One region of the Mammaliicoccus sp. D-M19 genome, then DNA from elsewhere that is predicted to be linked to it. Evidence: riboswitches for the same ligand, from Rfam matches in the RefSeq annotation. Region 1 holds a riboswitch; each other region holds the start of a gene.
What was found. A riboswitch is a leader RNA that binds a small molecule or an ion and turns the genes downstream of it on or off. The one in region 1 is predicted to bind S-adenosylmethionine.
Positions count from the first base shown of each region.

Region 1 (5,062 bases):
TCTAGAGGAGGTATTCAAGGCTTACTTACGTATCAAAAAGTGAATGCAACGAGTTATATTATATGGGGCGGCGTGTCAGATTTACTAATGATGTACGAAGAACGAATAGATCTAAGAGGGATGTTAAAAAGAATGGTTGGACATCCTAAAAAACAATTTGAAGCTTATGCACGTAGAAATGCATTGCAATCTATTCATAAAGACAGTCCACCTATATTAATCGTTCATGGTGATAAAGATAAGCAAGTAAATATTAATATGGCATATCATTTAGAAGAACATTTAAAGCAAGAAGCGGTTGATCATCAAACGATCTATTTAAATGGGGAAGGGCATGTTTTAAGACCAGAAATAGAAAAGCAAACATTGTTACAAATCAAAGAATGGATGTATAAATGTGAAAAAAGCTTGGACCAATAAGGCCCAAGCTCTTTTAGTATTTTATAAGCGATTATACGTAAATCCGCCTTCTTCTTGAATATGTTCAGAAGACTCTCCGAATTTACTGAAGTTTTCTTTGAAGTTCTTAGCAAGTAATTTTGCTTTTTCGTCATATGCGTCAGAAGATACCCATGTATTACGTGGATATAATATTTCCGAAGGTACACCTGGTACATGTTTCGGGATATTAAGGCCAAAGATATCATCTTGAACAAATTCTGAATTCTTAATTTCTCCACTAATTGCACGACGAATCATTGAACGGGTATGTTTCAAATCCATTCTTGAACCTACTCCGTATTCGCCACCAGTCCAACCAGTGTTTACAAGATAAACATCTACATTATGTTCATCAATTAATTTACCAAGTAATTCAGCGTATTCAGTCGCATGTAATGGTAAGAAAGGTGAACCGAAACATGTTGAGAATACTGGTTGAGGGCTTGTTACGCCTCTTTCTGTACCTGCTAACTTAGAAGTGAAACCACTTAAGAAATGATACATAGCTTGAGATTTATCTAATTTAGAAATAGGTGGTAATACGCCAAATGCATCTGCAGTTAAGAAGATAATTGTATTTGGGTGACCAGCTATTGATGGTGTAATAATATTATCGATAAAATCTATTGGGTATGCAGCCCTTGTATTTTCAGTTAATGTAGTGTCGTCATAATCAACTGAACCATTAGGATTTACGGTAACATTTTCTAGAACTGTACCATAACGAATAGCATCGTAAATTTGTGGTTCTTTTTCACGACTAAGACTTACTGTTTTAGCGTAACAACCACCTTCAATATTGAAGACACCATTTTCGTTCCAACCATGTTCATCGTCTCCGATTAATTTTCTATTAGGATCTGCAGATAACGTTGTTTTACCTGTACCAGATAGACCAAAGAATAAAGCTACATCTTTGTTATAACCTACGTTTGCTGAACAGTGCATACTCATAATGCCTTTTTTAGGTAATAAATAGTTCATTACTGAGAATATACCTTTTTTCATTTCACCAGCGTATTCAGTACCGCCAATTAGTATGACACGGTGTTTGAACGAAGTTATAATGAATGTCTCAGAATTTGTACCGTCTTTTTCTGGATCAGCTTTAAATCCTGGTGCACTAATAACAGTGAAATTAGGGCTGATATTAAGTGCTTCTTCTTTAGTTTCTGGGCGGATAAACATGTTCTGTGCAAATAAATTATGCCAAGGCATTTCGTTAATCACGCGTAAATTTAATCGTGATGATTCATCTGCACCTGCATATCCATTAAAGACATAAAGTTGTGATTTTTGGTTTAAGTAGTCAATAACTTGATCATATAAATTTAAAAAGTTACTTTCTGAGATAGGTTGGTTGATTGTACCCCAATCAATATCTTGTTCAGTATCTTCCTCTTTAACGATAAATTTGTCTTTAGGAGAGCGACCTGTGTATTTACCAGTTTCCATTCTGATTGCGCCAGATTCTGTTAATACGCCTTCTCCTGCTTCTAGAATGTGATTGTACAATTCGGTTCTAGAAAGTTGCTGTAGTGTAGTGTCCTTCTTTAAAAGGTTTGAAAGTTCGATTGATTCGGTAATTGACTGTATTGCCATAAATGACGACCCCCATGTCTAATATTAGTGTTGTAAGCATTTTCATGGAATTAGTATAACACATTAAAATATATAGTCTATACTAATGAGTGAATTTGTTATAAAAAATTTTTGGAAATTTGAATGTGTTTCGTTCCATTGACATATTATGAAAACTTTAGTATTATCATTTCTGACGGATTCTCTTATCCTGAGTGGTGGAGGGACATGGACCCAATGAAACCCAGCAACCTCTTTCTAATGAAAGAAAGGTGCCAAACCGTTTGCAGACCAATATTGTCTGAACGATAAGAGCGAATGGACGAGTGTGCCTTCTCTCTATATCTTTATTGAGAGAGGGCACTTTTTATTTGCGCTGAGGAAGAGACCGTACAACTTTATTTAAAGGAGATTTTTTATGTCAAAGAATAGAAGACTCTTCACATCAGAATCAGTAACAGAAGGGCATCCAGATAAAATTGCGGACCAAATTTCCGATGCTATCCTGGATGAATTATTAAAAGGCGATCCTAAAGCAAGAGTCGCTTGTGAAACAACAGTAACAACTGGTATGGCTTTAATTGCAGGTGAAATTTCTACTTCAACATATGTAGATATCCCCAAAGTAGTTAGACAAACAGTAAAAGATATAGGATACACAAGAGCGAAGTATGGTTATGATTTCCAAACGATGGCGATTTTAACTGCTATTGATGAGCAATCACCAGATATTGCACAAGGTGTAGATTGCGCACTAGAAGATAGAGATGATTTATCAGATAGAGAAATAGAATCAATTGGTGCAGGTGACCAAGGTCTTATGTTTGGTTTTGCTACAAATGAAACGGAAACATACATGCCTTTACCAGGATATTTAGCTCACCAACTTGCGAAGAAATTAACAGATGTACGTAAAGACGGTACTTTAGAATATTTACGTCCAGATGGTAAGACACAAGTAACAGTTGAATATGACGAAAATGACAAACCAGTAAGAGTAGATACAATCGTTATTTCTTCACAACATCATGAAAAAATTGAATTAGAAAAAATTCAACAAGATATTAAAGATCATGTTATCTATCCAATCGTACCTAAAGAATTATTAGATGAAGAAACTAAATTCTTTATCAATCCAACAGGTAGATTTGTAATTGGTGGACCACAAGGAGATGCTGGATTAACAGGTAGAAAAATCATTGTAGATACATACGGTGGTTATGCAAGACACGGCGGAGGATGTTTCAGTGGTAAAGATCCTACTAAAGTAGATAGATCAGGTGCATACGCTGCTAGATATGTTGCTAAGAATATAGTAGCAAGTGGATTAGCAGATAAATGTGAAGTCCAATTAGCATATGCAATTGGAGTAGCACAACCAGTATCCATTTCAATAGATACTTTTGGTACAGGTAAAGTAGAAGAAACTGTATTAGTAGAAAAAATAAGAGAAGTATTTGATTTAAGACCAGCAGGCATTATTCAAATGTTGAATTTAAGACAACCAATCTACAAAAAGACAGCAGCATACGGTCACTTCGGTAGAACAGATGTTCAATTACCATGGGAACAATTAGATAAAGTAGATTTATTAAAAGACTTATTAAAATAAACAATTACGCTCTGTATAGAATCTTACGGGATTTATGCAGAGTTTTTATTTTATTTTAGAAGGAAGTTGGGGTGTTATTAGCAGTTTTGGTTAGAAGTGCAAATACTGGGGTCGTTATTAGCAGTTTTAGTTAGAAGTGCAAATACTGAGGTTGTTATTAGCAGTTTTGATTAGAAGTGCAAATAAGGATACCGGTATTAACACTTCTAAGTAGTTTTGTAATTAAGGCGGTCCATAGTAACATTTCAGCCGACTTTTGTAATTATAGACGCCCATAGTAACACTTCAGCTGACTTTTGTAATTAACGCCCCCGTTATGGACAAGTTTGGCCTGAAGTGTTCACAACAACGCTCATAATTACAATTCATGCAAGTTTTGTAACAGCAATCCGCTATATATTCATAAAATATTTACTATTAAAGTGTGGTTTAACTACTCAAATGTATGAAGTATAAGAAATTACGTTATATTATCAATATATTTCATGATATATACTGAATTTATTTGTAATTTTTACTATAATGGAATTAATACATATGAAAGGGAGCGATCTACAATTATGAGTCAATTAGAACCGATTCATTATGGATTAATCGCAGCGGTCGTCATTGCGATACTATTTATTATATTATTCTTTGTTTCATTAAAACAGAAACAAAAATCTTTGAATAAGATTCAAGAAGCTCATAAAAAAGAAAATGAGACGCTTAAATCTGAACATAAAGAAAAGTTAGATCATGAAAGAGTTGAAAATAAAAAGGTTCTAACGAAACAAGAAGAAACACATCAAGAAGCAATTTCACAAAAAGAAAGAGAAATTGACTCATTAAAGTTATTTTCTAAGAATGAAGGGGAATATATAACTGATAGACACTTGTTAGAGTTAAGAGACCAACTTGTAAATGAACGTCGTATCAGACCTGAAGACATGCATATTATGGCTAACATCTTCTTACCTAAAGATCCATTAGGTAAAGTTCGACAAATAGATCATTTAGTCTTAACAAGAACGGGTATTTATGTAATTGACTCTAATTTAGTAAGTGGTCATATCTATCACGGTATTACAGAACAGCAGTTTAGTGATTTTCCAGTATTAGGACAAGTCTTTGAAACATTGGATTTAAACCCAAACAAAGAACAAACGTTATTACTTGAAAAACAACCAAATAATAAAACTGCAGCTTTTCATTCATATACTAATGAAGTTAAAGAAGTTGATAATACAACTGAAGAATTACAAAGGCAGTTAGAACTTAAATATACACCGACACCTATTATTTACTTCCATCCAAATGAAGTAAGTGAAGCAACTATCAGTAATTATTCACAAGACCCTAACATTAAAGTGTTAGTTGGTGAAAAACAACTTCAACACTTCTTTAATAAATTTGTATTTCATGGTAGATTCCAATATAGTGTGGAAG
Region 1 is NZ_JAJNHW010000002.1:106,667-111,728, forward strand. It holds gene LQ675_RS06100 (alpha/beta hydrolase family protein) at 1-420, shown strand, start outside; gene pckA (phosphoenolpyruvate carboxykinase (ATP)) at 442-2,043, opposite strand; SAM riboswitch class I at 2,226-2,337, shown strand; gene metK (methionine adenosyltransferase) at 2,441-3,634, shown strand; gene LQ675_RS06115 (nuclease-related domain-containing protein) at 4,195-5,062, shown strand, end outside.

Region 2 (5,062 bases), on a different contig from region 1:
AATTTATCAACAGCTTCAGAAAGTTTTTTCGTTTCATCTTTAGATAGTTTCGTATAATCTTCATATCCACCATCTTTAGTCTTATACTGATCTAATAATTTATTAACATTATCAAATCTTTCTTGTGTTGTGTCAGCAAGCTTTTTATCTTTATCTGCTACTTTATCTTTAAATATTTCAAAGATTTTTTCTGCCCCTTCAATGTTTGCTTTAAAGTCATATAAATCTGTGTGTGAATAAATTTCTTCTTCACCTGTAATTTTAGAGCTAGATACTTCATTTAATAAGTCGATTGAACCTTGTAACATTAATTTAGGTGTCACATCTACTGTATCTACTTTTGCACGTAATTCTTTCGTATCTTTTAATAATTGATCAGCAACTGGTGCCATATCTTTAGTAGTATTATCTTCCCATAGTGCTTTTTCAATTTTGTGATAACCTGACCATTCGTCTTCTTTATTTTCTTCTTTCATATCTGCTAAACGTGCATCAATTTTCGGATCTAAATCACCGAAACTTTCAGCAACTGGCTCAGATCTTTCATAGTACATACGAGCTGTAGGATAAATTTCTTTCGCTTTTTCGATATCGTCTGCTTTAACCGCTTCAACGAATTTTTCAGTATCCGCTAAGAATTTATCCAATTGTTCAGTTGTAAAATCTTTATAAGCTTTTGTTTCTTTTGAGAAATCCGCTTTTTCAGACTTTTTCGTTTCCTTTGTTTCTTTTTTATCTTCATTTTCTTTCTTATCAGCGCTATTCCCACACGCTGTTAAAATTAAAGTACTTGCTAATAAAGTTGTTGCTAACTTTTTCATCATAACACTCCCCATCTAATTGATTATCATTATCATCTTTAATTTATGCCTATAATGTGTAATAGTCAATAAAAATTTTATAGAATTCATGAAAAATACAAATATAAGTCTGTACTTATAGTATTTAGAAACCTTAATTTTTTTAGGATTTCTTTGAAATCATTAATTGAGAATGATAATCATTAAGAGAGCACAAAAAAACATAGGATAAAATGAATTATCCTATGCCTATTAATATATTAATCTGTTTCTTGTTCGAGAATTTCTTTAGATTTAGCATCAATTGTAAATTCTGTTGATTCTTTATTACCTTCTTTTAATTCAATAGAATAAACAAGTTTTCCGTTATCTTCACTTAGTGACCATTCTTTTATATCACCTTTAGCTTTGTCTTGTGCTACTTTGAGTGCATCTTCAAATTTAGCGACATCTGATAATTTGAATGTTTGGTCATTATCATCACTATCTTCTTGTTCTTTTTCAACATTCGTAACAGATTTATCATCTGCATTTATCAGTACTTTATTTTCATTTGTTCCATCAACTAATTCAACTTTATAACTCCAATCACCTGTTTCTTTTTCAAACGATAAATCTTTAAGTTCACCTTTTGATTCTTTTTGTGCAGCTTTTACAGCATCTTCTGGAGAGACTTTAACGTCTTCCCATTTAACTGTATTTTCAGTTGCTTTGTCAGAACTTTGATCATCATCTGTGTTTTGATCGTCGTTACTATTTTCTTTAGTTGTTTGTTCAGTTTTTTCATCATTTTGATTATCTTTTTTATCATTGTTATCATCGTCACTATTACCACATGCTGCTAACACGATACCTGCTGACAATAATAAAGAAAGCATTTTATACTTCATATTCTATTCCTCCTATGCTTCATATTCATTTAATATATAGACCATCTCAAACTTTTTAAACATTTAACTTTTTAAAATTAGACAAAATACAATTAATTCGTTATGATTAAGAAACAATAAAATAGCTCGTAGTCTTATTAAGAGTAGGCGGAGGGAATTGGCCCGATGAAACCTCAGCAACAGGCGTATGTACTGTGCTAAATCCAACAAGTTTAACTTGAAAGATAAGAAGATTCTCTAAACAGCTCTTCTTAATCTTAAGATGAGCTGTTTTATTGTAACTATTAAATTAGGAGGCAATAAGTATGAGAACAAGAGACGATATTTTATCAGAACTATTAGAATTAAAGGCAAATCCACCAAAAAGCTTTTCAGGCTCAATAGCTAAGACCCAGAAGAAGAACTCATTAATCCAAGAGTTATGCAGAGTTGAGAACACAATACTTCAACCAACTTCAGATTCTGAACATCAAAATGTTCAATTCGGTGACTTTGAAATTAATATTAAAATAACTAAAAAATAAGCAAAAAAGGAGTAGGACTATATTTTTCGTCCTACTCCTTTTTTATGATTCCATAATGATTTGCATTGCTACAAATTTTGCGACTTGATTACCATTTGCTGCTGCGTCTATAAGTTGAGATGCCATGAAATCTTTACTCTCTCCTGCTACAAACAATCCTGGTACAGATGATTCACCTAACTCGTTTATTTTTATTTTTCCGTTGTCTTCTCTTTCAATATTGAGCCCTTTTAAAAATTCAAAATCAGTATCCCACTTTACACCAATGATTGCACCGCTTCTATTGATTCGTTCACCATTTTTAAAGATAACTTCATTAATTTGTCCTTTATGATGTTTAAATTCAGCTACTTCGCTTTCTACTAATGTGATATGTTTACTTTCAATAAACGCTTTATCTTCTTCAGTTAATAATGAAAAATCACGACTACTTATAACGATATCGTCTGTCCAATTGTTAATAAGCATCGCCATATGTTTCACATGTTCAGGTTGAACAGCTACAAGTAATGGTTTATGTCTCAATTCATATCCATCACACCATGGACAATAAAAGACAGATTTGCCATAACTTTCTTTTAAACCTTCAATTTCTGGTAATGTTTCTCGCAATCCTGTACATACCATAATTTTTTTAGCTTTATATTGTTGATTGGCTGTTTCAACAATAAAATAATGCTCTTCTTTCAATATGTTTAACACCGTGTCATTGATACGTGTTACATCATCATATTGATCAACATCATGTTCTCCTTTAGCTCTCAATTCTTCTGGTCTTACACCGTCTTGTGTTAAAAATGCATGTGAATGCTGTGTCACTTTATTTCTCGCATTATTATTGTCTATCATTAATGTCTTCTTTAAAGCTCTTCCTAACGTGAGTGCACTCGCTAATCCTGCTGGCCCTCCACCTATTACGATACAATCAAACATGGTATTTCCACCTTTCATAACTATTATAGAGTCGTAATATCTATAATTTATAGATAAAAAAAAGATTTAACTTACATTAAATCTTTTAAAGTTTTATTTTTCAAAGCTTGCGTCATTTCATCTTCAGCTGAAGTTAATATCGCTTGTATTTTACATTCAGGACCGTGATCAAAACTATCTTCAAGCGTACTTTGATGACCATCAATTGCTGTAATAATATCATAGACAGTTATGTCTTCCCAATTATTAACTAAGTAATAACCACCTTTTGCACCAGATGCAGATTTAATAACACCTGCTTTTACTAATTGCGTTAATATTTTAGATAAATATGTTACAGATACATTTAACGTTTCAGATAAACTTTTAACATTGATGGGTTGTTGATCTCTTTTAGCAATTAAATATGCCAATGCATGTAACCCATAATCTGATCCTTTAGAAATCTTCATGTTACACCTCTTAATCATAGATATTACCACTCTATAATAACAGCTTTGAAATGAAAGTCTATTATTTAGCTCAAAATATAAAAATGCAGAGACCTTTTTCTTCAAAAAGATCTCTGGCAAAATGTTAAAATTCATCAATTTGTTCAAACTGTGACATGTATAAATCTTTGTATTTACCACCTTTATCCATGAGTTCATCATGACTGCCCATTTCTTGAATTTGACCTTGTTCGATATATACAATTCTATCGACATGTCTAATTGTACTCAGTCTATGTGCAATAATCAGTGAAGTTCGACCACGTGATAAATTCTTAAATGCTGATTGTATTTTATTTTCTGTTTCAACATCTAAAGCACTTGTTGCTTCATCAAGAATAATAATTGGCGGATTCTTCAAGAACATCCTCGCAATTGAAATACGTTGCTTTTGTCCACCAGATAATTTTGTACCGCGTTCCCCAACTACAGTATCTAAACCTTCTGGCAATTCATCTACAAACGTTCTTAATTGTGCTTGGTCAACTGCGTAATTAATTTCTTCTTCTGTCGCATTTAAATTACCATAAATAATATTATCTCTTAATGTTCCACCGAAAAGAAATACATCTTGCTGTACAACACCAATTTGTTTTCTTAATGATTCCAACTTATAAGATTTAATATCTCGATTATTGATTTTAATCTTACCTTGTAACGGGTCGTAGAACCTTGGTAATAACGAACAAATTGTCGTTTTACCTCCCCCACTCGGTCCTACAAGTGCTACTTTTTCACCTTGTTCAATTTTGATAGAAAGCTGATTTAAGATTAATTTCTCTGAATATTTGAATGATACATCTTCATATTCAATTGTATCTGGTTCATCTATAAATTCGATAGCATCGTCATTATCTTTAATTTCTGGATCCATATTGACAATCTCTTTAAAATTTTTGAATCCTGCAATACCTTTAGGAAATAGTTCAATAACCATATTAATAGACTCTAACGGTTTAAATAACAGATTTGTAATCATAATAAATGCTACAAATCCACCATATGACAACGACCCATTTAATACAAAATAACTTCCTAAAATCAGCACAAAGATTAACGTTAATTTTTGAGCAATATGACTAATTGACAAGTTCCAAGACATATATGAATATGCTTTTAATTTTGTCGCTCTAAAATTATCATTGACCTTTTTAAATCTTGTTAATTCGTGACCCTCATTTGTAAATGCTTGTACAAGACGCATACCACCAACATTATCAGCAATAAGCTCATTAAATCTTGAAACATTGCTAAATAAGTTCTTAAAAGCACCTGACATCTTTTGATTAAAGTAAATCGTTAATACAAAAATAATCGGTACAACACAGAACGTAATAAGCGCAAGTTTCACATCGATCGTCAACATAATGACAAATGAACCCACAAGCGTCATCACAGCTACAAACACATCTTCAGGTCCATGG
Region 2 is NZ_JAJNHW010000001.1:780,618-785,679, forward strand. It holds gene efeO (iron uptake system protein EfeO) at 1-821, opposite strand, end outside; gene LQ675_RS04050 (PepSY domain-containing protein) at 1,061-1,690, opposite strand; SAM riboswitch class I at 1,822-1,921, shown strand; gene LQ675_RS04055 (hypothetical protein) at 1,996-2,214, shown strand; gene LQ675_RS04060 (NAD(P)/FAD-dependent oxidoreductase) at 2,257-3,147, opposite strand; gene LQ675_RS04065 (RrF2 family transcriptional regulator) at 3,219-3,599, opposite strand; gene LQ675_RS04070 (ABC transporter ATP-binding protein) at 3,724-5,062, opposite strand, start outside.
Region 2: another riboswitch for S-adenosylmethionine. It lies ahead of LQ675_RS04055 (hypothetical protein); the one in region 1 lies ahead of metK (methionine adenosyltransferase).

Region 3 (5,062 bases), on a different contig from region 1:
TGGCGTAACACACGAAGAAACATTTGACGTTGATTTCAACGGCGTAAGTAAAAACCCATTAAATGGTGAAACAGTAACAGGTTTCGCAGTAACTGGTAAAATCGACCGCGAAAAATACGGCGTATCATTTAACCAAGCATTAGAAACTGGTGGCGTGATGATCGGTAGAGATGTTAAATTCGAGGCAAGTGCAGAATTCGGTTTAAGTGAATAATTTATATAGATAATCAAACAGTAGAAATTCATTCAATTGAATTTCTGCTGTTTTTTATATGGTTTGAGATATAAATATAAGTGCACGAAGACTGAGAGATATCGTGCGCTAAGGTACAAAATCAAGGTATAACGCACGAAGACTTGATCATCTATGGCCATCTAAGCCCAAATGATTAATCCAGTATCAAATTGATTAATTATTTTCCGAATATTTAATCAAGTGTTATTGATAAAGTAATATAGGTATGATAAAACTAATACATATTAAAATTCTTTAGAGGTAAGTAAGATTGAGGTTAGACAAACGTTAGACTTACCTTTAACTGTAGATTGGAGGCATCGTTGTGACAAGTACGAGTATTACGAATAAAGGTTTGTTCCTTCAAGGTGTTAAAGATTGTATACCAACTATGCTTGGATACTTTAGTGTTGCATTAGCTTTTGGTATCGTCGGTATTTCATCTGGTTTATCTATTTTGGAAATTGCATTGTTGTCTATTTTTGTCTATGCGGGTGCTGCTCAATTTATTATATGTGCGTTGGTCGCCATCCACTCCCCTATTTCAGCAATTCTATTGACGGTATTTTTTGTTAACTCAAGAATGTTTCTTCAAAGTTTGGCTTTAGTCCCAGCATTTAAAGGAAATGGTTTTTGGTCGAATATAGGAATAGGCACACTTGTAACGGATGAGTCATTCGGTGTTGCGATTACGAAATATGTGAAAGAGAAATCGCTCAATGCGACTTGGATGCATGGTTTAAATATTTCAGCTTATTTATTATGGATTGTCACATCTATTATTGGCGGTTTAGTCGGTAACTTAATACCTAAACCTGAAATGTTTGGCCTCGATTATGCTTTAACAGCGATGTTTATATTTTTATTAATTGCTCAGTTTGAAACGATACATAAAAGCAAAGTCTTAGTATATCTTTATTTAATATTATTAACGATTGTATGCATGCTTATTCTGACATTATTTATGCCAACTTATTTATCCATTATTGTGTCGACAATTATTGCTTCTGTCGTAGGGGTGGTGTTTGATAAATGAGTATATCGATGTATTTAATTTTAATTACGATAAGTTGTTTTGTTTTAACTTGGATTATCCGTGTTTCTCCATTTGTATTGTTATCAAAAGCGGACTTACCTGAAAGTGTGATCAAGTGGTTACAATATGTGCCGGTATGTCTCTTTACGGCATTAATACTAGAAGGCATGTTAAATCAAGAAGGCAATGCGGGGTTTACGTTAAATTTTGAGAGTATTATAGTCGCGATACCAACAATTCTAATAGCACTCATATTTAAAAGTTTAACGATTACAGTTATAGCTGGTATGTTTATTATGGCGATTGTGAGATTAGTCTTTTAATTTCATTCGTTAACTTATTGAAAGAAATGCTCATTTCTAGTATTCTTAATATAAATTACATAGCAAAGCTTATTCAGAGAAGTTGAGGGAATTGGCCCGACGACACTTCAGCAACCGGTCATAATAGATACGGTGCTACTACCAACGAGTATACTCGCATAATAAGGATGATGAGGACTTCTTACTTCTTTGACGAGTAAGAAGTCTTTCAATTTAAATAAGAGGGGGGTTTTAATGTGATTATTTCTCGAGAAACAGGCATAGTAGATCTTGGACATTTTGAAACAGAATCTGGTGAAGTGATTGATAACTTGAAACTTCAATATGAGTATGTGGGTTATAAAGGCCAGCCACTCGTTGTAGTTTGTCATGCGCTAACAGGCAACCATTTAACATATGGTGATGATGAGCATGCAGGTTGGTGGCGTGAAATTATAGATGGCGGTTACCTTTCAATTAATGATTATCAATTTATAACATTTAATGTAATTGGCAGTCCTTATGGATCAAGTTCAAGATTGAATACTCCAAATTTCCCGGAACATTTGACGATGAGAGATGTTGCGAAAGCAAACATATTAGGATTGAAACAATTTGGCTATGAAAAAATTGATGTATTAATTGGTGGCTCTTTAGGTGGTATGCAAACGTTAGAAATGCTTTATGACGGTTCGATTGAAGTGAAAAAAGCAGTCATATTAGCTGCTACAGAGAAGACTTCATCATATAGTAGAGCGTTTAATGAGATTGCAAGACAAGTCATTCATATGAACGGACAAGATGGTTTAAGCATCGCAAGACAACTTGGCTTTTTAACGTATCGTTCAAGTAAAGATTACGAATCAAGATTTTCTGCAGATGATGTTGTAAGCTACCAAAAATATCAAGGCAATAAATTTAAAGAAGTATTTAACAAAGACTGCTATTTAACATTGTTAGATGTTTTAGACAGTCACGACATATTTAGAGGACGAGATGATGTTGAGGAACGTCTACTTCAACTAGAAACGAAAGTATTAACATTAGGATTTGCGGATGATTTATTATATCCAGATGACCAAGTGAGAGCTTTAGGTCGATTCTTTAAGTATCATAGACATTTCTATGTGCCAGACAACGTGGGCCATGATGGGTTTTTATTGAATTTTGGAGATTGGGCACCTAACGTTTATCATTTCTTAAAATTATATAAATTTAAAGCACGCTGATATCAACTTAAAAGTCACCTACATTGTTTTAAAGGATAAAAATCTGTAAAATAGAGAAAGATGTTTAATTTAGATTGGGAAGTGAAAAATTTGTCTTTTAAAGTCGATATAAAAGCGACAATCATAGCAACACTTATACTAGTTCTAAGTGCCGCTATTATAAACTTTGTACCATTATTAGCAATATTGATCATACCATTTATTACGATACCAGGAACGATTCTTTGGTATCGCTCTAAACCGTCCTTTTTTGTGACGGTTGTCATAACGTTATGTGCAACTGTGTTATTTAATCATGTATTCTTATTAACTGCCATGACACTTGTTATTTTTATGAGTGTATTTATTGGGCAGTTACTTATTGAGCGTACATCTAAAGAACGTATTTTGTACTTAGTGACAACATTTATGAGTATTTTAACGATAGGTAGTGTGTTAATTTTACAAATTACGGGAAACTTACCTTTAACGAGCAAGTTCTTTAATCAGTACCATGATGTATTAGTGTCGTATTTTCAAATGGGTGGTAATATAACAACTGAAATTGAAGAATCTTTACAAGTTTCATTAGAAATATTACAAGCGAGCATTCCTGGGTATATAGTATTATGGGTATTCTTATTTGTGCTTGTGAATTTAGTTGTGACGTTTCCGATTTTAAGAAAATTCAAAGTCGCAACACCTGTGTTCAGACCATTATTTATGTGGCAAATCAACAGAAGCGTTGCATTCGTTTTTGTGATTACAGTACTTGTGAGCTTGTTTGTCACGAAAGATAATGTAGTGGCGTATGGCATAGTCACTAACTTACAATTTGTGTTAGAATGGGTTATATTTATACAAGCATTATCGTTGTTCCATTTATTTGTAAAAGTTAAAAAATTACCAATTATAGTAGGTGTCATCATCTTTGTATTGGCATTTATATTTAAACCATTTGCGTACTTATTCGGATTAATGGATATTTGGTTTAACTTGAAACAACGTATAAAAAAGTAAATTGAGGTGAGTTTATGAACCGTCAATCTGTTAAAAAAGCCCTAATATTTCCGTACATTATTATGATGATATTAGCTTTGGTGCTAGTCGTATTCAGTTTTTTTAATTCAATATTTTGGGCGATTATTTCGACGGTTGCTACGATAATTCTAATTGCAGTAAGCATATTTTTTGTTAGACAGAGCTTTTTGAAATTAGATTTATATATTGGGAGTTTAGCCGGTAGAATTACGAAAAGTAAAACAAGTGCAGTCAGTGACTTACCAATAGGCGTCATATTATTAGACAAAAATGACCATATCGAATGGATTAATAATTTTGTTAATAAACGATTAGAACGAGACGTTTTAGACGAACCAATTAACGAAGTATTTCCGAATATCTTAAAAAGATTAGAAAATACTTCAGAAGTAGAGATTGAAGAAGGATCATACAAATATAAAGTCACTTATACTGAAGATGAACAGTCTATTTATCTGTTTGATATTACTGAATCTTCCCGTGTATATGAATTATATGAAAATGAAAAACCAATCATAGCAACTATTTTCTTAGATAACTTTGATGAAATTACACAGAACATGAATGACTCTCAACGTTCAGAAATCAATAGTCTGATTACAAGTGTTATAGATGACTGGTCATCACGTTATCAATTGTTTATTAAACGTTATAGTGCTGATCAATTTATAGCGTTATTAAACAAGAGTATATTAGAAGATATCGAAACGTTGAAATTCAACTTATTAGATGATTTAAGAGATAAGACAAGAGACATCGGTCACCAATTAACACTGAGTATCGGTATTGGTGAAGGTAGTGAGAACTTAATTGAGCTAGGTGAACTTTCACAATCAAGTTTAGACTTAGCACTCGGCCGTGGTGGTGACCAAGTAGCCATTAAAAATAGTAATGGTAACGTGAGATTCTACGGCGGTAAGACTGACCCGATGGAAAAAAGAACGAGAGTACGTGCGCGTGTGATATCCCATGCGTTACGAGATATCTTAATTGAAGGCGACAAAGTGATCATTATGGGTCATAAATCACCAGATATGGACGCAATCGGTGCAGCAATCGGTGTATCACGTATTGCGAAGATGAATAATCTTGAGTCATATATTGTATTAAACGATTCGGATATTGATAGTACATTAGAACGTGTGATGGCTGAAATAGACGAGAAGCCTGATTTGAAAGAAAGATTTATTACATCAGAAGAAGCTTGGCATGAAATGACACCTCGTACAACACTCGTTGT
Region 3 is NZ_JAJNHW010000009.1:67,104-72,165, forward strand. It holds gene LQ675_RS13245 (YceI family protein) at 1-214, shown strand, start outside; gene LQ675_RS13250 (AzlC family ABC transporter permease) at 627-1,271, shown strand; gene LQ675_RS13255 (AzlD domain-containing protein) at 1,268-1,594, shown strand; SAM riboswitch class I at 1,661-1,762, shown strand; gene metX (homoserine O-acetyltransferase MetX) at 1,834-2,802, shown strand; gene LQ675_RS13265 (DUF2232 domain-containing protein) at 2,884-3,801, shown strand; gene LQ675_RS13270 (DHH family phosphoesterase) at 3,816-5,062, shown strand, end outside.
Region 3: another riboswitch for S-adenosylmethionine. It lies ahead of metX (homoserine O-acetyltransferase MetX); the one in region 1 lies ahead of metK (methionine adenosyltransferase).